DNA from 2 places in the Idiomarina sp. X4 genome. Region 1 is predicted to be linked to the other one. Evidence: predicted binding sites of a transcription regulator. Region 1 holds the regulator's gene; the other holds the start of a gene.
The links. The regulator FliA, encoded in region 1, starts transcription of late flagellar genes. The targets are predictions, from matches to a motif close to CTAAAGNTNNNNNNNNNNNNGCCGATA.
Positions count from the first base shown of each region.

Region 2: the regulator FliA is predicted to act here: its motif matches at 7,990-8,016, upstream of CWC33_RS00310 (VC2046/SO_2500 family protein).

Region 1 covers NZ_CP025000.1:361,692-373,107, reverse strand. The annotation lists gene CWC33_RS01880 (prepilin peptidase dependent protein A-like protein) at 1-87, opposite strand, end outside; gene flhA (flagellar biosynthesis protein FlhA) at 314-2,461, shown strand; gene flhF (flagellar biosynthesis protein FlhF) at 2,479-3,834, shown strand; gene CWC33_RS01865 (MinD/ParA family protein) at 3,891-4,763, shown strand; gene CWC33_RS01860 (RNA polymerase sigma factor FliA) at 4,756-5,481, shown strand; gene cheY (chemotaxis response regulator CheY) at 5,518-5,901, shown strand; gene CWC33_RS01850 (protein phosphatase CheZ) at 5,915-6,664, shown strand; gene CWC33_RS01845 (chemotaxis protein CheA) at 6,678-8,840, shown strand; gene CWC33_RS01840 (protein-glutamate methylesterase/protein-glutamine glutaminase) at 8,856-10,016, shown strand; gene CWC33_RS01835 (ParA family protein) at 10,029-10,805, shown strand; gene CWC33_RS01830 (chemotaxis protein CheW) at 10,809-11,416, shown strand, end outside.
Region 2 covers NZ_CP025000.1:48,407-59,822, reverse strand. The annotation lists gene lpxD (UDP-3-O-(3-hydroxymyristoyl)glucosamine N-acyltransferase) at 1-855, shown strand, start outside; gene fabZ (3-hydroxyacyl-ACP dehydratase FabZ) at 873-1,328, shown strand; gene lpxA (acyl-ACP--UDP-N-acetylglucosamine O-acyltransferase) at 1,328-2,095, shown strand; gene lpxB (lipid-A-disaccharide synthase) at 2,135-3,280, shown strand; gene CWC33_RS00335 (glutathione S-transferase family protein) at 3,367-4,317, shown strand; gene CWC33_RS00330 (pirin family protein) at 4,344-5,144, shown strand; gene CWC33_RS00325 (tetratricopeptide repeat-containing response regulator) at 5,141-6,784, opposite strand; gene CWC33_RS00320 (NAD(P)H-quinone oxidoreductase) at 6,870-7,835, shown strand; tRNA gene CWC33_RS00315 (tRNA-Tyr) at 7,855-7,939, opposite strand; gene CWC33_RS00310 (VC2046/SO_2500 family protein) at 8,051-8,527, shown strand; gene xerD (site-specific tyrosine recombinase XerD) at 8,597-9,499, shown strand; gene CWC33_RS00300 (thioredoxin fold domain-containing protein) at 9,555-10,265, shown strand; gene recJ (single-stranded-DNA-specific exonuclease RecJ) at 10,279-11,416, shown strand, end outside.

The sequences.
Region 1 (11,416 bases):
TGCTTTGATCTGATGTAAATACGACAACCAGCGAGAACTTGCCTGCTGCAGTAATAAACTCTCAGTCTGCTGTTTGAACAAAGGCATCGACAAGGCGCCTAGCCCAGCTGTTATAGCCAGCGCAATTAGTAATTCGATTAAGGAGTAACCGCGCACATAGCCCCCTGTTATTCAAAGTGCTGATAGTTTAGCCGTAGGCCAAAAAATGTCTGTAAGCTAGCTCGTACCGTATTGTCAGCAAGTACTTAAAAAGCTGGCTCGATTCTTGAATAAAACACCGCAGGTTCAACTTTTTGACGCAACAGGAAGACGTATGGCGAGCGGTGCCGAAAAGTTAGTAAGTTTAAGAAATTTCACGCAAAACAATGCCCATTTAATTAAAGGCTTTGGTACGCCTTTAGCCATTATGGCCATTTTGGCGATGGTGGTGCTGCCTATTCCGGCTATGGTGCTGGATATTCTGTTTTCGTTCTCTATTACACTATCGCTCGTGGTTATGCTGGTAGCGGTTTATACCCAAAGGCCACTGGATTTCGCTGCCTTTCCGACCGTTCTGCTTATCGCCACAGTATTGCGGCTTAGCTTAAACGTGGCATCGACACGTATCGTTCTACTAGAGGGTCACAATGGACCAGGCGCTGCTGGTAGCGTCATTGAAGCGTTTGGTAGTGTTGTCATCGGCGGTAACTACACCGTTGGTTTAGTCGTCTTCGCCATTCTTGTCATTATCAACTTCGTGGTTATCACCAAGGGTGCGGGGCGTATCTCCGAAGTAACCGCTCGCTTTACGTTGGACGCCATGCCAGGTAAGCAAATGGCTATTGATGCTGACTTGAACGCCGGCCTTATTAACCAGGAAGAAGCCAAAGCTCGACGTAGTGACGTCACTCGGGAAGCGGACTTCTACGGCTCGATGGATGGTGCCAGTAAGTTCGTTAAAGGCGACGCCATTGCCGGCATTCTTATCCTGCTTATCAACATTGTCGGTGGTCTGCTGATTGGTATGATCCAATACGGCCTGACTTTCGGTGAAGCGGTCGAAGTGTATACCTTGCTGACCATTGGTGACGGTTTGGTCGCTCAAATTCCCGCGCTGTTATTGTCTGTTGCAACCGCTATTATCATTACCCGCGAAAATGACAGCAAAGACATGGGTGACGCGGTGGTTCTGCAGTTGCTCGACAACCCGAAAGTATTGGTTATTTCTAGCTCAGTGCTGTTTGCTATGGGGGTTATTCCGGGCATGCCGCACTTAGCCTTCCTGAGCATGTCGGCGGTTCTGGCTGGCGCGGCGTATTTCAAACTTAAAAAGAATAAGGTTGAACAGGGCGAACTGGTTGAAAAAGAGCAAGAGCAGCAAGTTCAACAAGCACAGCAAAAAGAATTGTCCTGGGACGATGTTCGCCATGTTGACACCATTGGTCTGGAAGTGGGCTATCGCCTTATTCCTCTGGTAGACAAGCAGCAGGGTGGCGAGCTCTTATCCCGTATTAAAGGGGTACGTAAGAAGCAGTCGCAGGAATTCGGCTTCCTGGTGCCGGCGGTTCATATCAGAGACAATCTGGATTTAGGCCCGAACAGTTACCGAATTACCCTAATGGGTGTGACCATGGGTGAAGCGGAAATTCGCCATGACTGGGAGCTTGCTATTAACCCAGGCCAGGTCTTTGGTGAACTTGAAGGCGAAAAAACTACTGACCCTGCTTTCGGCCTGGACGCAGTATGGATACGCCCCGATCAAAAAGAACACGCACAAACTTTGGGCTACACCGTAGTAGATGCTGCGACGGTAGTGGCCACTCACTTAAGCCAAATTGTCACTAACCACGCATCGCAGTTACTCGGCCATGAAGAAGCACAGGAGCTGTTGGATCGCCTGGGTCGCACGCATCCGAAATTGGTGGAAGGACTTATTCCTGATTTATTGTCACTGGGTAACTTTGTCAAAGTTCTGCAGAACTTGCTAGATGAAGGCATTGCGATACGTGATATGCGCACCATTGTACAAACGTTAGTTGAGTACGCAGGACGCAGTCAGGACCCTGATGTCTTAACGGCTGCCGTTCGAATTTCTCTGCGCCGTCTGATTGTTCAGGATATCTCAGAAGGTGAAACCGAACTGCCTGTCATAACTTTGGCGCCAGAGTTGGAACAGATGTTGCATCAGTCACTACAGATGGCTGGTAACGACGGAAATCAGCAAGGCGCCGGTATTGAACCCGGTTTAGCCGAACGCTTGCAACAGTCGTTACGCGAAACGCATCAGCAGCAGGAAATAAACGGGGAACCGTCTGTGTTGCTGACATCCGGGCTACTACGCTCAACCATGGCGCGATTTGCGCGCCACGCTACCGATGGTATGCGAGTGTTGTCGTATCAGGAAATTCCGGATGACAAGCAAATTCGCATTGTCAGCTCAATTGGTGGACAACAAAACAGTGGTGAACAAACCGCTACCTAAGACAACGGGAGTCGCTTGTGAAAATTAAACGCTTTTTTGCAGAGGATATGCGTCGAGGCTTACAGCAGGTTAAAGAAACCTTAGGCGCTGATGCGATTATTCTTTCCAATAAAAAGGTGAACGGTGGTATTGAGTTAGTGGCTGCTGTTGACCCTGACGCGCGTGCGCCAGAAGCGGCTCCAGAGACCTCCGCAAATACTCAGGCACCAAAGCAAGAGTCGGAAGCACCGGCTCAGTCGTTGGCTGAATTGCTGCAGCGTCAAAATGCCGCGCCTTCGCAAACGTCTCCGCAAGAGACAGCACAAACGACCGGTCAACCTGAAACGCCGGCAAAACACGATATTTATCAGCAAATGGCGCATCAGTCAGCGCCGGCTCAACAAGAGTCTTCACAAGCGGATATCTTCCCTGAGCAAGTTAATACGCCGGACAGCAACGACTCGGAAGCAATAGCAGAGCTGCGCTCACAAGTGAACGGTATTCGTCAGTTGTTAGAGCACCAGTTAAGCGGTCTCATGAAGCAAGAGATGGATCGCGAAGAACCAGTGCGCGCTATGTTGATGCAACGGCTTATGACGATGGGCTTGAGTGAACGCATCGCGGATCAGATTGCCTGTTTTATTCCTGAAAGCAGTTCAGACGAGGATGCCTGGGAACAAACCATGCATTTGTTGGAAGGTCAGCTGAATACCACCAATGACGATATTTTGACACGCGGCGGTGCAGTGGCACTCGTTGGTCCTACCGGCGTTGGCAAAACCACCACCATCGCTAAGCTGGCGGCCCGTTACGCTCAGCGTCATGGCTCTGACAAAGTTGCTTTAATTACCACTGACACCTTCCGAATTGGTGCCAGTGAACAATTACAGACTTACGGACGTATTATTGGCTGTCCGGTAAAAGTGGCAAAAGACGCAAAAGAGCTAGCGGATGCATTACTGTCGCTGCGTGACAAAAGCCTAATTTTGATTGATACGGCAGGTATGGGTCAGCGCGACAAGCGCTTAAGCGAGCAACTTGGCCAATTAATACAAAATACCCGCCTGAGAATTCGACCTTATCTGGTATTGTCGGCAACCTCACAAAGCCAGGTGTTAAATGACGCCGTTAAACAATTCAAAACACTACCTTTGTCGGGTTGCATTTTTACCAAACTGGACGAATGCTTAAGTTTAGGAGAAAGTATCAGTGTGGCAATTGAGTACGGCCTGCCGGTTGGATATATCACCAACGGTCAGCAAGTACCGGAAGACATTAAAGTTGCTGATGCAAATTACCTGGTATCTGAAGCCGAGCGGTTAATGGACAAAAGCATTTGTTCCTCGGTATCAGACGTGCCAAAATCGTACTGGAATGCGGCGTTTTCTCGCTGAGTGAGCCGTTATACAATGACGCTGTTGTCGAAGATGTAAAATAAGAGATACGCCCGATGGATCAAGCAAGCGGTCTGCGAAGAATGAAACAGTCAAAAGTAAAAGTCATAGCCGTCACAGGTGGTAAAGGTGGCGTGGGTAAAACCAACGTCTCGCTGAATATGGCCATCGCTATGGCGAAGCAGGGAAAACGAGTACTGGTACTTGATGCCGACCTTGGCTTGGCTAATGTCGACGTCATGCTGGGCTTGCGTGTTGAGCGCAACCTGTCTCATGTACTGAGCGGCCAATGCGAACTGGAAGATATTTTAATTGAAGGGCCGGGTGGCATAAAAATCGTCCCGGCGACCTCAGGAACTCGCTCCATGGTTGACTTGAGCGAGTCAGAGCACGCCGGTCTTATTCGGGCGTTTAGCCAACTGCAGGGAAACTACGACGTTCTTATTGTGGACACGGCGGCGGGTATTGGAAACACCGTGGTCAGCTTTGCCCGGGCTTCCCAGGATGTTCTTGTGGTTGTCTGCGATGAACCTACTTCAATCACCGATGCTTACGCACTTATTAAAGTATTAAGTCGTGAACAAGGACTGTTTAAATTCAAAGTTGTTGCCAATATGGTGCGCAACATGCGCGAAGGGCAGGTATTGTTTAATAAGTTGACTAAGGTCACGGATCGTTTCCTCGATGTGGCATTAGAGTTAGCAGCGATAGTTCCTCACGACGAGAATTTGCGGTTGGCCGTTAGAAAACAACAACCAATGGTGTTGGCGTATCCCAAATCGCCGGCGTCACTGGCGTTTAAAGCATTAGCGAAGAAGGCTCTGGATTGGCCAATTCCTGCTCAGGCAGGAGGGCATTTAGAATTTTTCCTTGAGCAATTGATAACTTCTGCCGATAACGGGAGTAAGCGGGATGTTGCCAATGAATAAAGCCGCCGCTTATACCGCAACAGCCGACAACCGTAACGCTATTATTGAGCAGCATACGGGGCTGGTTAAGCGAATTGCGCATCACATGATGGCGAGACTACCCGCCAGTGTGCAAGTCGATGACTTAATTCAAGCGGGCATGATAGGCTTATTAGAAGCGGCACGGAATTTTGATAACAGCAAAGGCGCCAGTTTTGAAACCTTTGCCGGAATACGTATTCGTGGCGCTATGCTGGATGAGATTCGTCGTGGTGACTGGGCGCCGCGCTCAGTACACAGAAACCACCGTCGTGTGTTAGAAGCCATCCGGCAGGTCGAAAATGACACCGGACGTGATGCAAAAGACACCGAAGTCGCTAGCAAGCTGGGCATTGGCCTGGATGAATACCACGCTATTTTGCGTGATGTCAGTTCAGGGCGAATCATCGGTATTGAAGACTTAGGCGTTTCTGAAGATGCGATTATACCGGAGCAAGTGACGGGTTCGGCGTATGAGCCACAGCGTGATGTCGAAAACGCAGCGTTTCATAAAGCCCTGGTATCGACAATTTCTTCGTTACCAGAGCGTGAAGCTTTAGTGCTTTCATTGTATTATGATGAAGAATTGAATTTAAAAGAGATAGGTGAAGTGCTGAGCGTGAGCGAGTCTCGCGTTAGTCAAATTCACAGTCAGGCAATGGTGCGGCTCAAGTCGCGAATGCAGAATTGGGTTGAATAATTTTGGTGGTAATCGAGAGCCTCAGTGGAGGGTGCTTTGGATAAAAATATGAAAATTCTTGTTGTAGATGACTTTTCTACAATGAGACGAATCATTAAGAACTTACTTCGTGACCTTGGTTTTACGAATATTCAGGAAGCCGATGACGGCAACACGGCTCTGCCTATGTTGCAAAACGGCGATTTTGACTTTGTCGTGACCGACTGGAACATGCCGGGCATGCAAGGTATCGATCTGCTAAAAGAAATTCGTAAAGACGATAATCTGTCGCACTTGCCGGTACTAATGGTAACGGCGGAAGCAAAACGCGAACAAATCATTGCTGCAGCACAGGCTGGTGTTAATGGCTACATCGTAAAACCATTCACCGCAGTGACGTTAAAAGAAAAGCTCGACAAGATTTTCGAACGCATTAGCTAAAAGGGCTATGACCATGTCTGATAAAGCCCATGATATTTCCCTCGAGCAGGCTAAAGAACTCGTGTCTTTGCTGGAAGAGGGAAAGCAGCAACAAGCCAATCAACTTCTGGAAGACGTATACAACCGTCGCAATGACAAACTGTTTACTTCAGTGGGTCAGCTGACGCGTGACCTCCACGAAGCATTGCAGGACTTCCAACTGGATCCTCGTATTGTGCAAATGACAGAAGATGATCTTCCTGATGCGCAAAACCGTTTACAGTACGTTATTCAAAAAACAGAAGATGCCGCGAACCGAACAATGGATGCGGTAGAGGCTTGTTTACCGATGGCTGACGACATGCACCAGCGCGTTGAAAGTGTCATGCCGGTCTGGAATCGGTTGATGAGCAACGATATTGAGATAAATGAATTCAAGTCTTTGTGCCATCAGGTCGATGATGTACTTAAGCGCTGCGGTGAAAATATGCCGCAAGTGCATGGGCTTATGACCGAAGTGCTTATGGCTCAGGATTATCAGGATATTACTGGGCAGGTCATTCGACGGGTTATTCAACTGGTTGAAGACGTCGAGAAGAATCTCATTGAACTGTTAAAAATATTCGGCAAAGAAGAAGCTCGAAGAGAAGCTGAAAAAACCGAATCTTCAAAGCAGAAAAGTGCCAGTGAGGCAGAAGGCCCGATTATTGATGCCGATAAACGTGATGACGTTGTTGGTGGGCAAGACGAAGTGGACGACTTACTGTCCAGTTTAGGTTTCTAGGAGCATCAGTCGCATGAGCTTTGATATGGATGAAGACATACTGCAGGACTTTTTGATCGAGGCGGGAGAGATCCTCGAGCAGCTGTCTGAGCAGTTAGTTGAGCTAGAAAACGACCCAGAAAACAAAGATTTATTAAACGCGATTTTCCGTGGCTTTCATACCGTGAAAGGCGGCGCAGGCTTTCTGTCGCTAACTGCCTTAGTGGATACCTGCCATGGTGCTGAAAACGTGTTTGATACTTTGCGTAATGGTCAGCGCACGGTTACGTCAGACTTAATGGACGTGATTCTTCAAGCGCTGGACACTATCAATGCTCAGTTTGCACAGGTACAAGCTCGTGAAGACATCAGTCCTGCCGATGACAAATTACTCGAGCTACTGCACAAACTCAGTCAGCCTGAGTCTGAAGACGAGGCTCCTATTGAAGCGCCGTCTAAAGAAGCTGAGCCAGAACCGGAACCCGAACCAGAGCCAGAAGCACCCAAAGCGGAAGCGACCAAAAGCTCAGGCGATGGCGGCATAGACGAAATTCAAGATGATGAATTTGAAGCCTTACTTGATGAGCTGCACGGTGAGGGCAAAGGCCCAGGTGTTGGCAAATCAGATAAGAAAGCCGATGCGCCGAAAGCTGCGGCTGATAATGACAACGATGAAATTACCGATGATGAATTTGAGTCGTTGTTAGATGAGCTTCATGGCTCAGGAAAAGCGCCGAAAAGCGCTGAGAAGAAACAAGAAGAGCCAGCCGACAGCGATGAAATTACCGATGATGAGTTTGAGTCCCTGTTAGATGAACTGCATGGTTCTGGCAAGGCACCGACGAAGAGTGTGGATAACGGAAAAGAAGAAAAGCCAAAAGGTACGCCTAAGCCTGAGAAAAAGGCGGCGCCTAAACCAGAGCCAAAAGCCAAGCCAGCGGCTAAACCTGCTGCAAAAGAAGACAAGCCTAAAGCTGCAGAGAAACCGGCTGACAAGAAGCCGGCAGCACCACAGCAACCGGCTGCGGAAACCACGGTTCGAGTCGATACCAAACGTTTGGACGACATTATGAACATGGTTGGTGAGCTTGTTTTGGTGCGCAACCGTTTATTGAGTCTGAGCAATTCGGACGACTCTGATAACGACGAAATGGGCAAAGCCATTTCAAACCTGGATGTTGTCACTGGCGACTTACAGGGCGCCGTCATGAAAACCCGTATGCAGCCAATTAAGAAAGTCTTTGGTCGCTTCCCTCGGGTAGTTCGTGACTTAGCACGCAGCCTGAAAAAAGAAATTAACTTAGAAATGTTCGGCGAAGACACCGACTTGGATAAAAACCTCGTTGAAGCGTTGGCTGATCCGCTGGTTCACTTAGTGCGCAACTCGGTTGACCACGGTATTGAAATGCCGGATGTTCGTGAGGCCAACGGTAAGCCAAGGGCGGGTACGGTGACGCTGTCAGCTTCTCAGGAAGGTGACCATATTATGCTGTCGATTAAAGACGACGGCGCGGGTATGGACGCTGAAAAGCTTAAAGGCATTGCCATTAATAAAGGTATTTTAGATGCCGACGCAGCAGCACGCTTAAGCGACGAAGACGCTTACAACCTGATTTTTGCGGCTGGTTTTTCGACCAAAGAGCAAGTGTCTGATATTTCGGGCCGTGGCGTCGGAATGGACGTAGTAAAGACCAAAATAAGCCAGCTAAATGGTAGTGTCAAAATTCAGTCAGAGCTGGGTAAAGGTACTGAGTTACTGATTAAAGTGCCATTAACCTTAGCTATTTTGCCGACTCTGATGGTGGCAGTGAAAGAGCAGACGTTTGCGTTGCCACTGGCGGTTGTCAGCGAAATTATCGATTTGGATATGAAGCGCACCAATACAGTCGATGGTCAGTTAACACTGATTGTACGTGACCGTGCGATACCGTTGTTCTTCCTTGAACATTGGCTGGTGAGAAACCCAGACCGCTCAAGCCGCAATGAAAACGGCCATGTTGTGGTTGTACAGATTGGCAATCAGCAGGTTGGTTTTGTGGTCGATGCGCTCATTGGTCAGGAAGAAGTGGTTATTAAACCATTGGATAAACTGTTACAGGGCACGCCAGGTATGGCAGGTGCAACCATTACCAGTGATGGTGGTATTGCGCTGATTATTGACGTACCAAGCATGCTGAAGTATTACGCTAAACGATAACGGGACACACCGTTCATGACAGTTAAAGTTCTCGTAGTGGACGACTCGGCGTTTTTCAGACGCCGGGTAACCGAGATTCTGGAAGCACACTCAAATATTCAAGTCATTGGCTCGGCCAATAATGGCGAGGAGGCGGTAGCGCAAGCAAAAGCGTTAAAGCCTGACGTTATTACCATGGACATTGAAATGCCGGTGATGAACGGCATTGATGCGGTAAAAACCATTATGGGCAGCAACCCTTGCCCCATTTTAATGTTCTCGTCACTGACTCACGAAGGTGCAACGGCAACGCTAAATGCGTTAGAAGCTGGCGCTGCGGACTTCTTACCTAAGAAGTTTGAAGATATCGCTCGTAACCGTGATGAAGCGGTTAAAACGCTACAAGATCGCGTATTGGCCATTGCCAAGCAACCCTCAGCCAGAACGCCGACAATAACGCGTACACCAACAAGTCGAACCGCTGAGCCGGCGAAACCGAAAGAGCCCGTGTCGGCGCTGGATCGTATTCGACAACGTAATGAAGAACGGCAAAGCCAGCGTCAAGCATCGTCTCGATTAGCAGATGCCGCCGGCTCTTTGAGCATTAATCGTGCGTATCAAGTTTTGGCGATTGGGACATCAACCGGTGGGCCCGTTGCATTGCAGAAAATACTAACGCAATTGCCGGGCAACTTTCCGTACCCCATTGTTATGGTGCAACATATGCCAGCGGCTTTTACTAAAGCCTTTTCTCAGCGCCTGGACGGGTTGTGTAAGATACGCGTGAAAGAAGCCGAGGATGGCGATGTATTGACCCCTGGCACGGCTTACTTAGCGCCGGGTGGCAAGCAATTAGTGGTAGAAGGTCGATCCGGCAGTGCCCGGCTGCGAGTCAAAGAGGATACCAGTGGCCGCGTTACGTATAAACCCAGTGTCGACTTAACCTTTGCCAGCTTATCAAAAGTGTATATGGGCAAGGTGTTGGGCGTTATTTTGACTGGGATGGGGGCCGATGGCCGTGAAGGTTCACGTATGTTGAAACAACAAGGCGCGACTATCTGGGCTCAGGATCAGGACAGCTGTGTTGTTTATGGTATGCCGCAAGCGGTTGCCTCAGCGGGTATTTCAACGAAAAGCATTAGTTTGGATAATATGGCGCGCTCAATCATGAAAGAAGTCGGATACAGCGGCATTTAATAAGGTGCGTATATGATTGTTTGGACGGTAGCTAACCAGAAAGGTGGCGTGGGAAAAACCACCACAACAGTCGCTCTGGCGGGGCTATTGGCTGAACAAGGTAAGCGAGTGTTATGTATTGACACTGACCCTCATGCCTCACTGACCTATTACTTTGGCTTTGACTCCGAAGAGCTGACTCACAGCGTTTTTGATGTATTCAGCGCCGGTAAAGAGGTTAACCGTGAATTGATGCGCGAATGCATTTTGCCGACTGACTTCGACAACCTCAATATTATGCCCGCGACCATGGCGTTAGCGACACTGGATCGAAAGCTTGGTACGCAAGGTGGAATGGGCCTGGTGTTAAAAAAAGGCTTAGCCTCTGTCGCTGATGAGTACGACTACGTGCTTATTGATGTTCCACCGGTGCTCGGTGTGCTCATGGTTAACGCATTAGCCTGTTGTAATCGGGTGCTCATACCGGTGCAGACGGAATTCCTGGCGTTGAAAGGTTTGGACAGAATGATGCGTACGCTTATGCTCATTCAGAAGTCACGTGGCGAAGAGCGACCGTATACCATTATCCCCACCTTGTACGACAAACGAACCAATGCGTCATTACAAACGTATAAGAAGCTTGTTGGTCGGTACGGTAAGTCGGTTTGGAACGGCATGATCCCTATCGATACCAAATTCCGCGATGCGTCGAATGAACAGACACCACCGTCACTATATGCGCCGAAGTCACGAGGTGTGTTGGCCTATCAGTCATTGCTTATTCACTTACAACAAATGGAGCTTCGCTAAGTTATGAACAGCAAACACTCCAGCAGTGAACAGGCAATGACCGAGTACCTCGATGCGTTACTGCTTGAGGATGAGGTCGTTGAGTTTGATAACGAGCCGGTGAAGAAACTGCTCGAGCAGGCCGCGCCGAAAATACAGCAAGTGACCGAACAAGAGTCGGTGACTTTAAACAGAGATGAAGACTTATTGCCTTTAGTTTCTGTAAAAGCGGACGATACTGATACTAGAGAGGCGCTTGCTAAGACTGAGGTCGAGGTAGAAGCGGATACTCAGGTTGAGCCGGATGTTGTCACTGAACAAGTCGAAGAAACTGAAGAGAGCGTTGAGGTTGACGATGAGATAGACGTCGCAACGCATACAGATATTGACGAAATGGCGCCAACGGAAGACGCGCAGCCAGATGCCATGTCTGAGTACATGGAAGACGATTTCCAGGCGCTGTTTTTTAAAGTGGCTGGTTTAACACTGGCGGTGCCACTGAAAAGTTTAGGTGGCATTCATCAGGTTGGGAAAATCAGCCCGCTGATGGGTAAGCCAAAATGGTTTAAAGGCATAATGACAGAGCGTGAAGACAAGCTGCAGGTTGTCGATACCGCTCGTTGGGTTATGCC
Region 2 (11,416 bases), 310 kb from region 1:
CAGGCCGGGGCAGTATTAGTTAGCCCAAAGGATGACAGCGATACAGTGGATAACGCGATTATCGTTAATAATCCGTATGCCGCATTTGCTCACATAGCTCAATTACTCGATACCACACCAAAACCGGCAGAGGGAATCGCAAAAACGGCAGTGATCGCCGAGTCGGCGCACATTGGTAAAAATGTCAGTATTGGTGAGTATGCAGTAATTGAAGAAGGCGTTCATATTGGTGATAACACCAGTATTGGGCCACACTGTTATGTAGGGCGTGGAACAACAATTGGTTCCGACTGTACCTTATGGTCAGGGGTTAAAATTTATCATCAGTGCGTTATTGGTAATAACTGCCTGTTCCATTCCGGAGCGATTGTCGGAGCTGATGGTTTTGGCTGGGCGCCAGAAGACGGTAAATGGGTTAAAATACCTCAGTTAGGTCGAGTCGTTATCAAAGACAACGTGGATATTGGTGCAAGTACCACCATCGATCGCGGAGCGTTAGACGACACCGTCATAAGCTCTGGCTGCATTATCGATAACCAATGCCAAATCGCTCATAATGTCTTTATTGATGAAGACACCGCGATTGCCGGTTGTACGGTATTAGCAGGGAGCTGCCATATCGGTAAACGCTGCATGATTGGCGGCGCATCAGCGATTAACGGACACATCAGTATTTGTGACGACGTCCAAATTATGGGCTTCGCCATGGTGATAAAAGAAATAACCGAGCCTGGTGTTTATGCATCGGGTATACCGGCGGCCAGCCATCGTGAGTGGCGACGCAACGGTGCGCGCTTTAGGCAGCTGGATGACTTATTCAAGCGTGTTAAAGAGCTTGAGAAAAAAGCAGATTAACTTTCAAGGTGAATGGTTTGAAAATAAAGGACTCAGGATTTGATATTCAGGGGGTGCTTGAGTTACTCCCGCATCGCTATCCATTTTTGCTCATTGACAGAGTTATTGAGACAAATTCAAAGGACTCGTTGCACGCCATAAAGAACGTGAGCTTTAACGAACCTATGTTTAATGGACATTTCCCGGAAAAACCTATTTTCCCGGGGGTTCTGTTATTGGAAGCAATAGCGCAAGCCTGTGGTCTATTGGGTTTTAAAATTACCGAAAGTAAGAAAAACGCGAACGACTTGTATTTGTTCGCGGGTATCGATAACGCACGTTTCAAACGCCAGGTTGTGCCTGGCGATACAATCGACTTTTATGTGACGTTTGAGAAAGAGCGTCGCGGTATCTGGAAATTTAGTGGTCGTGCCGAAGTCGATGGTGAGGTCGCGTGTACGGCTGACATTATCTGTGCAAGAAGAGAAGTGTAGTGATTCACGAAACAGCAATTATCGATCCTAAAGCACGTATTGGCGAGAACGTCAGTGTTGGTCCATGGACGGTTATCGGGCCGGACGTTGTTATTGGTGATAACTGTGACATTCGCTCTCATGTTGTTCTGAAGGGACCAACCACTATCGGGCAGAGTAATACGATTTACCAATTCGCCTCGGTGGGAGAGGACTGTCAGGATAAAAAGTACGCCGGTGAACCCACTGAACTGGTGATTGGCGATAATAACGTTATTCGTGAATCGGTCACCATTCACCGTGGGACGATTCAGGATAACAGCGTCACTAAAATTGGTGACAATAATTTGTTCATGGCCTATGTGCATGTGGCACACGATTGCATGATTGGCGATAACAATATTTTTGCTAACCAAGTGAGTTTAGCTGGACATGTGCATATTGGTGACTGGGTTATTCTTGGTGGTATGACAGGCGTTCATCAGTTTTGTCATATTGGTTCCCATGCCTTTGCAGCAGTGAACTCCATTGTTGTACAAGACATTCCTCCGTTTGTGATGGCGCAGGGACATAATGCACGTCCCCGTACAATAAATGCAGAAGGACTGAAACGTCGCGGCTATACGCCAGAGCAAATCCAAAATATCCGCCGAGCTTATAAGCTTCTTTATCGCGCGGGACACACGACCGAAGAAGCGCTAGAGCATATTGAAGCCTTAAATGAACCTGCTTTGGATGGCTTTACTGACTTTGTTCGCCATAGCAGCCGTGGCATTATTCGCGGCTGATTTAGCCGAGCTTGTTCACCGGTAATTAGCGATCTTACTATGAAAGATAGCACTGCACGCCCTTTGAAAATAGCGCTAGTTGCCGGTGAACATTCCGGCGACTTACTTGGTTCAGGTCTTATCAAAGCGTTAAAGCAGCGACACACCAATATCGAGTTTGTCGGTGTGGGCGGCCCGTTAATGCAGGAACAAGGCCTCAAGTCGTTTTTCCCGATGGATGACCTTGCCGTTATGGGCATTGCCGAAGTATTCAAACAGCTTCCTAAACTGCTAAAACACAGGAAACAACTGGTTCAGTACCTTACCGAACAAAAGCCCGATGTGATGATAGGAATAGACGCACCAGACTTTAATTTAACCGTTGAAAAACGCTTAAAAAAGGCTGGCATTCCGACCATACATTATGTGAGTCCGTCGGTCTGGGCGTGGCGGGAAAACCGTATAAAAGGCATTAAGCAGTCGGTTAATCATGTGCTTTGCTTGCTGCCATTTGAGAAGGACTTCTACGACAAGCACCAGCTTCAGGCTACCTTTGTTGGTCACCCCTTAGCCGATGACATACCGCTTAGATGGAACCAAACAGACGCACGGAAAGCACTGGGTATAGACTCCGAAGGAAAGTATTTAGCCATTTTACCGGGTAGCCGTTCCGGCGAAATTGAGCGCATGGCTCCGGTGTTTTTAAGCGTGGCTAAACGTCTAGCCTCAACATACCCCGAGCTTAAGTTTGTTGCACCGATGATAAGCGAGCGGCGGGCAGAGCAGTTTAGTGATCTGGTCAAGCAACACGCTCCGGAACTCGCAATAGATACGCCAATTGGCCATAGTCGTCTGACCATGGCTGCATCTGATTATTTACTGTTAACCTCGGGCACGGTCGCCCTGGAAGCGTTGCTAATAAAGCGCCCAATGGTTGTCGCATATCGCTTTCACTGGCTAAGTTACCAAATTATTAAGCGACTTTTTCATGCTCCTTTCTTCTCGTTGCCTAACCTATTAGCGGGGCGCGAAATTGTTCCTGAGCTGGCTCAGGCTGAAGCGTCAGAAGACAATATTGAAAAAGAACTATCAAGCCTTATTGAGTCCGATAATCACGAGTTGTTAGAGCAGTTTACTCAAATACATCAGCAGCTTAAGGTCACCGCGAGTGAAAAGGCGGCGGATGTTGTTGAGTCCTTTCTATAATTTAGAATCTTAGCGCCGATAATCTAAACTCTTCTTTTCCCGTAATAACTTCTATTATTAGCGTAATGCTTTTAAAGGAGTTTATTATGGGTTTATTAGTTGATGGCCAGTGGCACGATAAGTGGTACGACACCAAAAAGCACGGTGGTCGTTTTGTTCGCAGTGAATCACAGTTTCGTTCAACCATAGAAAAGGGCGGCGAGTTTGAGCCTGAGTCAGGTCGCTATCACCTGTACGTGTCTTATGCCTGTCCGTGGGCGCACCGAGCGCTCATTTTCAGAAAACTAAAAGGCCTGGAATCGCATATTGATGTGTCCGTCGTTAAGCCATTGATGGTGGAAAATGGCTGGGAATTTGGCGGCTCTCCGCTGAACGAGCCTTTGTATGACCTCGACTTTATGTACCAACTTTATCTTAAAGCTGATAGTAACTACAGCGGCCGTGTCACGGTGCCGGTGTTATGGGATAAAAAGACGCAGACCATTGTGAATAACGAGTCTGCGGAAATTATTCGTATCTTTAACTCGAGCTTTAATGAATTAACGGGCAATACGGAAGATTTTTACCCACAGCAGTTACGCAGCGACATTGATAGCGTCAATGAGTGGGTATATCACAGTATCAATAATGGCGTGTATAAAAGCGGCTTCGCAACCACGCAGGATGCGTATGAAGAAGCGTTCGATGAGCTTTTCACGGCGCTCGATCGTGTAGAAAGTATCTTATCGAAACAACGCTATTTAGCCGGCAATCAAATTACCGAAGCCGACTGGCGATTGTTTACCACGTTAGTACGCTTTGACGCGGTGTATTTTGGACATTTTAAAACCAACAAAAAACGTATTGTTGATTACCCGGCAATGTGGAATTACCTGCGAGAACTTTATCAGTATCCGGGCGTTAAAGAGACGGTGGTCATGGACCATATTAAAACGCATTACTATGCCAGCCATAAAACCATCAACCCGACGCAAGTGGTGCCGAAGGGACCCGATATCGACTTTGAACAGCCACATAATCGGGAGGCAATAAAGTGAGTGTCATTAAAAGCAGACATCTTGGTATGCCAGCGCAAGATGGTGCTGGCGTTAAATTGACCCGGGTCATTAATCAGCCGGGTTTGAGGCATCAGGATCCGTTTCTGATGCTGGATGAGTTTCGGTCAGACAACCCAGACGATTACATTGCGGGCTTTCCGCCGCATCCGCATCGGGGTTTTTGTACGCTAACCTACATGTTGGCAGGCACTATGGAGCACAAAGACTCGGTGGGTAACTCAGGAGAAGTTGAAGCCGGCGGTGTGCAATGGATGAAGGCGGCTAAAGGTATTATTCACGCGGAAATGCCAAAACAGGTCGAAGGCCTTATGTGGGGCTTTCAGTTGTGGGTTAACTTGCCTTCGGCAGAGAAAATGAGTGACCCTGAGTGGTTTGACTTTCCGTCAGCAAAAATTCCGGAAGTGCAAACTGGTGGTACAACACTGCGCTTAATTGCAGGCAACTATGTCCAGGAAGTGGGACCGGTATCTTTACCCGGACGCGACTTTTTCATGGCCGATGTAAAGTTGCATGGCGAATTTGAATTAAAGTCCCAGCAGCAGGAAAAGCGCTTGGCCTATGTTTACGAAGGTGAGCTGGAATTAAATGGCGAAGCCGTGTCTCGTGGTGAGCTATTGCAACTTGACAGCACCACCGATTTGGCTCTTAAAAGTGGTTCGGGAGCCGGGCTTATTGTGCTGGCTGCAAAACCTATTAACGAGCCTATTGCACAGTACGGTCCATTTGTTATGAATACGTCTGACGAGTTGGACACCGCAATAAAAGACTATCAAAGCGGAACGTTTGCAGCTAATCAGAAGCTTTAGCGCAGACCCAGCTCTTCGGTTTCTTCAAGCAACTGTTCGTAACGTTGTGTATGACTGCCGGAGAGCTGCAACCCTTCAAGAACTTTAAAGCAGTGCTCACATTCTTTCTTCAGAGTGGCTTTATTGGCACTGGGGTTTTCTTCCGTAAAGCGAACCGCGGCCTGAATAAAGTTCAGCGCAGCACCGCTATTGAGTGGTGCCAGCTCCATCGACTGGCGAAAGTCGTTCAGCGCTTGTTGATAAATACCGGCTTGATACGCTTCAGCACCTTGCCGATGAATTTTGAAGAATTCGTCTTGCTGTTTTTGAGCCGCCGCCATGCGAGATTTGAGAATTTTCAGCGTATAACTGTCGAGTTTTACTCTTTCTGCTTGTTGGCCGGCTAGCATATTGGCTTTTTCGTATTCGCCAACGTCAAGTAATACAGCAATAACGTCGGGTAGCAAATTCCGATCAATCTCACGGTTGTTAGCCAAATCCTCGCCGACCACTTCATTTAAGCGGTGCTGTGCCTCGCGCAAACGCCCGTTGAAGGAATCAATACGGGAAAGGAGAATCGCTTCCAAGTCTTCAAAGGAAATGTCGGCGTGCAGTAAATGTTCATCATAACGCGCGCGCTGAAGCTCCATCGTAGCCTCAGTCTGATACTTGCTGATTTGTTGCGGTGTGTCGCTGTTTTCGGCCGCATCGAGAATACTACGTAGGTAGTTACATAAATGCTCAGCATTACGAAACACCGATTTGCGCGCTATTTGTAACACGTTATTCATGGCCTGTTTGGCTAAGTCAAAGTCGCCGTTATCGCGAGCAATGTGGGCCAGTCGGGTTTGTCTGTCGATTGAAAATGGCGCCATAGTAATGGCATCGCGAGCACTGTTAAGTGCTTCCTCAAGCTGTTGTTGCTGTAAATAACATTCGGTTTTTAAATCCTGTGCTTCTATCGCGTGAGGCATCCGTTTAAGAATATGGTTAATAATATTCAGTGCCTCTTCCGGCGAATTCTGTAGCAACCGAGTTTCAGCAAGTTTTAAAAACACCCAACTGTGAGAGTTATCTTCCAACAGCTCTTTTATTGCCTTTTCTGCTTCGCGTAGCTGACCGGTTTTATTGTAGAGCTCTATTTGCAGTTTGCGGCAGTAGTTACTGTAGCGGCTGTTCGTCGCAATGTGCTTTTCGCAGGCTTTAATACAGTCTTCGTAATTATGAGAGGTGAGTGCCTGAAAGACGTCTTTTAACCACATGCGACGCTTATAAGCACGAGTAAGACGGGAACGCAGAACCCGGTGTGAGAATGGTTTCATCAAATAGTCATCGGGCTGAAGCTCAAGGGCGCTCAGCACCATAGGCCTTGAATTGTCACCGGTAATGATAAAGAACAGAGTATGTGGCTTCATCAGCCCACGCACTTGCAACTCTTCTAACACCTGACGGCCATTTTTACCCGAGCCAAGGTTGTAATCGACTAACAGAATGTCGTGTGGGTTCTTTACGTAAGCGGCAATACCCGCTTCCCCTGTACTTTTGACCTGGACCTCTTTTGCACCCAAATTGAGCAGTGAGCCTTTAAGCATGACTTGAAAGGGCTTCTGATCATCAATCAGTAGCACACGCTTGTTATTGAGCTCCAGAGTTTTATCCATTCTTGTGGTAGGTACCCTTTAATTAATCACTTAGCAACAGCATACTGTCTAAATACAACAATGTTAAGCAGCAACAGGATGATATATGCAAGCTTTACAACTGTCTGAAGGAAAAGTGTACTGGTCTGAAGCGAAACCATTGCCGCAACCTGCCACCAATGAGGTTACCGTAAAAGTGTCGACTGTCGGTGTGAACCGAGCGGATTTAATGCAAATAGCCGGTAAATACCCACCTCCACCGGGCGCCTCAGACATACCTGGCTTAGAAGTCTCCGGTATTGTGACAGAGGTTGGCAGTAATGTAACCGCTCTGAAAAAAGGTCAACGTGTTGCTGCGTTGCTGGCAGGAGGAGGTTTTGCCGAATATGTAAGTGTGCCGAGGGAGCAAGTGTTGCCGGTACCTGAGAACTGGACGGACGAAATGGCCGCAGGTTGGCTGGAAACCTTCGCCACGGCCTATTTAAATGTCTTTATGCTGGCAAATCTGCAACCGAAGGAGTCGGTTATGACACACGCCGGGGCAAGTGGTGTCGGGTCGTCGCTTATCCAATTATGCAGAGAAAGCGGCAATCCAATTACCGCAGTCGTGGGGAGCTCTGATAAAGAAACATTTTGTAAAACGCTTGGTGCTAGCGAGACCATTAACCGCTATCAGCAGGACATTATTGCAACCATGAAGGATATTGGCGGTGTCGATGTGGTGCTTAATCCGGTAGCAGGCGACTCCATCGGAAAGGATCAGCACTACTTGAATCAGGATGGTCGTATCATTCTTATTGGTTTGATGGGGGGACGAGAAGGCACGGTCGATTTTGGACGCATGTTGATGAAGCGCCAACGCATTATAGGTTCTACGCTGCGTTCTTTAGAGCCAGAGCGCAAAGGTGAAATACTGACACAAATGTGGCAGCAGTTTGGTCCTCAGTTTACGAGCGGTGCAATAAAGCCAGTTATTGATAAAACGTTTGGGCAGAAGGACATTCAGCAAGCACTTGATTATGTTGCTGCGAATAAAACACAAGGAAAAGTTGTCGTGAAAATTGACGGGTAACGCCGAGTGATACGAAAAGTGGTGGAGGGGGCAGGATTCGAACCTGCGAAGGCTGAGCCGTCAGATTTACAGTCTGATCCCTTTGGCCACTCGGGAACCCCTCCACTCAAGAGGCGCGTATAATAACAGCCAGAGCTGAGCTGTAAAGAGAAAACTTAAACTTTCCTGACTTTGGACGATAACAAAAGTATCTCAGGTTATTTTCTAAGGTCAGTATGAGCCAAGTTCAGTCGGTTCAGCACAGAGCATCGGACATTTTTGAGCAGCACGCCAGTGAAGCCGTTAATCATGGCTTCGCCGGCGAGTTTGCTTATTGGGTGTCGGCGTTGGGCGCTGACCCGGTCATTGAGGATAGCCAATACGATCAAAAGAACTGGCAGCGGGCCATTGGCGCCGCCCGCTCTCGCCCTTTAGAGCCGTCTGAAAACACGGTTTTAGCCAGCGGTATCTATAAGTCAGTCAGCCAGCTGTCTGACTTTAAGCTTCAAGACGCCACACATCCACAGCCGCTCGTGCCGGATGCAAGCCCTGACCGTTTGCCCATTGAACTGCTTCATAATTTAGATTGGCGCGTGCGTCAGCGTGTTGAAAAGAAAAAGTCAAAGCAAGAAGAGTCAGAGCTCAACGATTATCGAAAACGGGGCCCGGCTGGACTGTACGATGTTCTGCAAAAGCTAGGCATTACGCACTAAACATTTCATCAAATCTTTGCTTCGGGCATAATGGCCTTGATGTTTCGTAACCAATAGTTATATAGCCAGATGAAGCAACTGCCTCCCGAAGACGAAGAACGTATTGATGCGTTTACCGAGCATTTATGGCTGCATCATGGTGCGAGTGAGAATACGCAAGCCGCTTACAGAAGTGATTTGCGTCGTTTTTGCGAGTACCTGCTTCCTAACAAAATACCGTTGCTTGAGGTTGATGAGTTAACGCTTCAAGACTATTTGTTGTGGCGTCGAACTCAGGGACTATCGCCTCGCAGTACCTCTCGCTTTTTAAGTTCGGCAAAGAAATTCTTTCAGTTCGCAGTAAAGCAGCAATGGGTATCGCATAACCCTACCGCTAAGTTAAAACGACCAAAGCTTCCACAGAGTATTCCGCACTCATTAAGCGAGGCAGACGTTGAAAACTTATTGCAGGCACCGGAAGTTGATACTGCTATTGGTCTTCGTGATCGCACTATGCTGGAAGTTTTGTATGCAACAGGCTTGCGTGTCACTGAATTGGTTCGCTTGCAATATGACCAGGTAAGCCGACAACAAGGCTTGGTGCGGGTGGTCGGTAAAGGCGATAAAGAGCGACTGGTTCCGTTGGGCGAAGAAGCCCTGGAATGGCTGGAGCGCTATTTAAAACATGGTCGTACCGCACTTACCGACAAGCAAAGTCCCTGGGTGTTTGTGACCAAGCGTGGCTCACTACTCACTCGTCAGGCTTTTTGGTATCGATTACGGCATTACGCGGAAACAGCCGGCATATACGCTCACTTATCACCTCACACGTTGCGGCATGCCTTTGCGACTCATTTGCTGAACCATGGCGCCGACTTAAGGGTCTTACAGTTGCTATTAGGACACAGCGATTTGTCGACTACCCAAATCTACACGCAAGTTGCAAGAGAGCGCCTGCAAGCCTTACACGCACAGCACCACCCGCGTGGGTAATTGCATTTTGAGCGGTAACAGGGTAGGGTTCGGTCATCCATAATAAGAGGTATTTATGCAGTACTTGACGTCGTTATTGGCAATATTTGCGATCAGTTATTCGCTGTTTTCAACACCAGTGTTCGCTGACGAACTGGACACTCGCTACTTAAATAGAATTGGTATTGAAGTGATTTCGACCGAGCCAGGTGAAATAGACGGCTATGTTCGGGCGGTAACCAATCAGGGAATGTTTTATATTTCGAAAGACGGCAAAAAGCTTCTTAGCGGCAATGTTTTCGATATCACTCAGGAAGAACCAGAGAACCTGACTGAGAAGGGTATGGCCTCGATTCGAAAAGAAATGCTAAAGGACTTCACCGACGACATGATTGTCTATGAAGCGGATGACGAGAAATATAAAGTTACGGTATTTACCGACACAACGTGTAGCTACTGTCAGAGGCTACATGAAAATCTCGATAGTTACTTAAACGCAGGTATCACGGTTCGATATTTGGCGTTCCCCCGTGGCGGCCTGGGCAGTAAAGGTGGTCAGGAATTGCAGGCTGTTTGGTGTGCCGATGACAAGAAGGCAGCAATAAGTGCCTTTAAGAACGAAGAAAGTTACCGTGGTAATAGTTCATGTAACAACCCGGTTGAAGCACATTACGCTTTGGGTAAGTCGTTTGGTGTCACGGGGACGCCGGCAATTATTTTGCCCGATGGCCGTTTAATTCCAGGAGCCGTGCCTGTGCGCCGCTTACTGCTTGAGTTAAGAAAATAGTTCGTAATAAACAATGACAGATTACACGATACGTCGGTATCCGACGGTTAGTGATGACTTTTTGCCGCAAAACGTCCCACCGTTATTGCGGCAAATTTATGCACGCCGCGGTGTCAGTAACGAACAGGAGCTTTCTCTTAACGCTGCCGGACTCACACACTTTTCAAGTTTAAAAGGTATTGATTCTGCAGTTGATATACTGGCAGACGCACTCGAAAAGCAGTCATCTATTTGTATTTGCGGCGACTTTGACGCAGACGGAGCGACCAGTTCAGCACTTATGGTGTCGGCGTTAAAAGCCTTCGGGTTTTCGAATGTGGGGTATCGCGTTCCGAACAGAATGACGGACGGCTATGGCTTATCGGTATCAATGGTTGAAGAGCTGGCTGCCAGAGAGGTAAAGGTCATTGTCACCGTTGATAATGGAATAGCTGCTCACGAGGCTATCGGACGGGCAAGCGAACTGAACATAAGAGTCATAGTAACCGATCACCATTTACCGGCAGAAACACTGCCTAGCGCCGCCGCTATTGTTAATCCGAACCAGCCAGGTTGTCCGTTCCCTAGTAAAAATCTGGCGGGTGTGGGCGTTGCCTTCTACGTATTGCTGGCGCTGCGTGCCCACTTAAGAGAGAAACAGGCGACGCCAAATTTAGCGGATTGGCTCGATTTGGTGGCGTTGGGGACTGTCGCCGATGTTGTGCCGCTTGATTACAATAACCGCATTTTGGTCCATCAGGGGCTCGCACGAATTAAGTGCGGACTTTGTAGACCAGGCATTAAGGCATTGTTGGAAGTCTCTAACCGGAATGCGTCGCAGCTGAATGCCAGTGATTTGGGTTTCGCATTGGCTCCTAGAATTAATGCAGCAGGGCGGCTGGATGATATCAGCTTAGGTATTGAGTGTCTGTTGGCCGAAAAGGAGCACGCACAGAGGCTAGCGCAGCAGCTGAACGAGCTTAACCTGCAGCGCAGAAATATTGAATCCGATATGAGAGAGCATGCTGAAGCTGCCGTTGCTAAATTGCAGTTTGACACCGGTCAAGTTCCTGATTTAGTCACCCTGTATCAGCCCGACTGGCATGCTGGTGTTATCGGTATCGTTGCAGGTCGTGTGAAGGAACAAGTGAACCGTCCGGTTATTGCGCTGG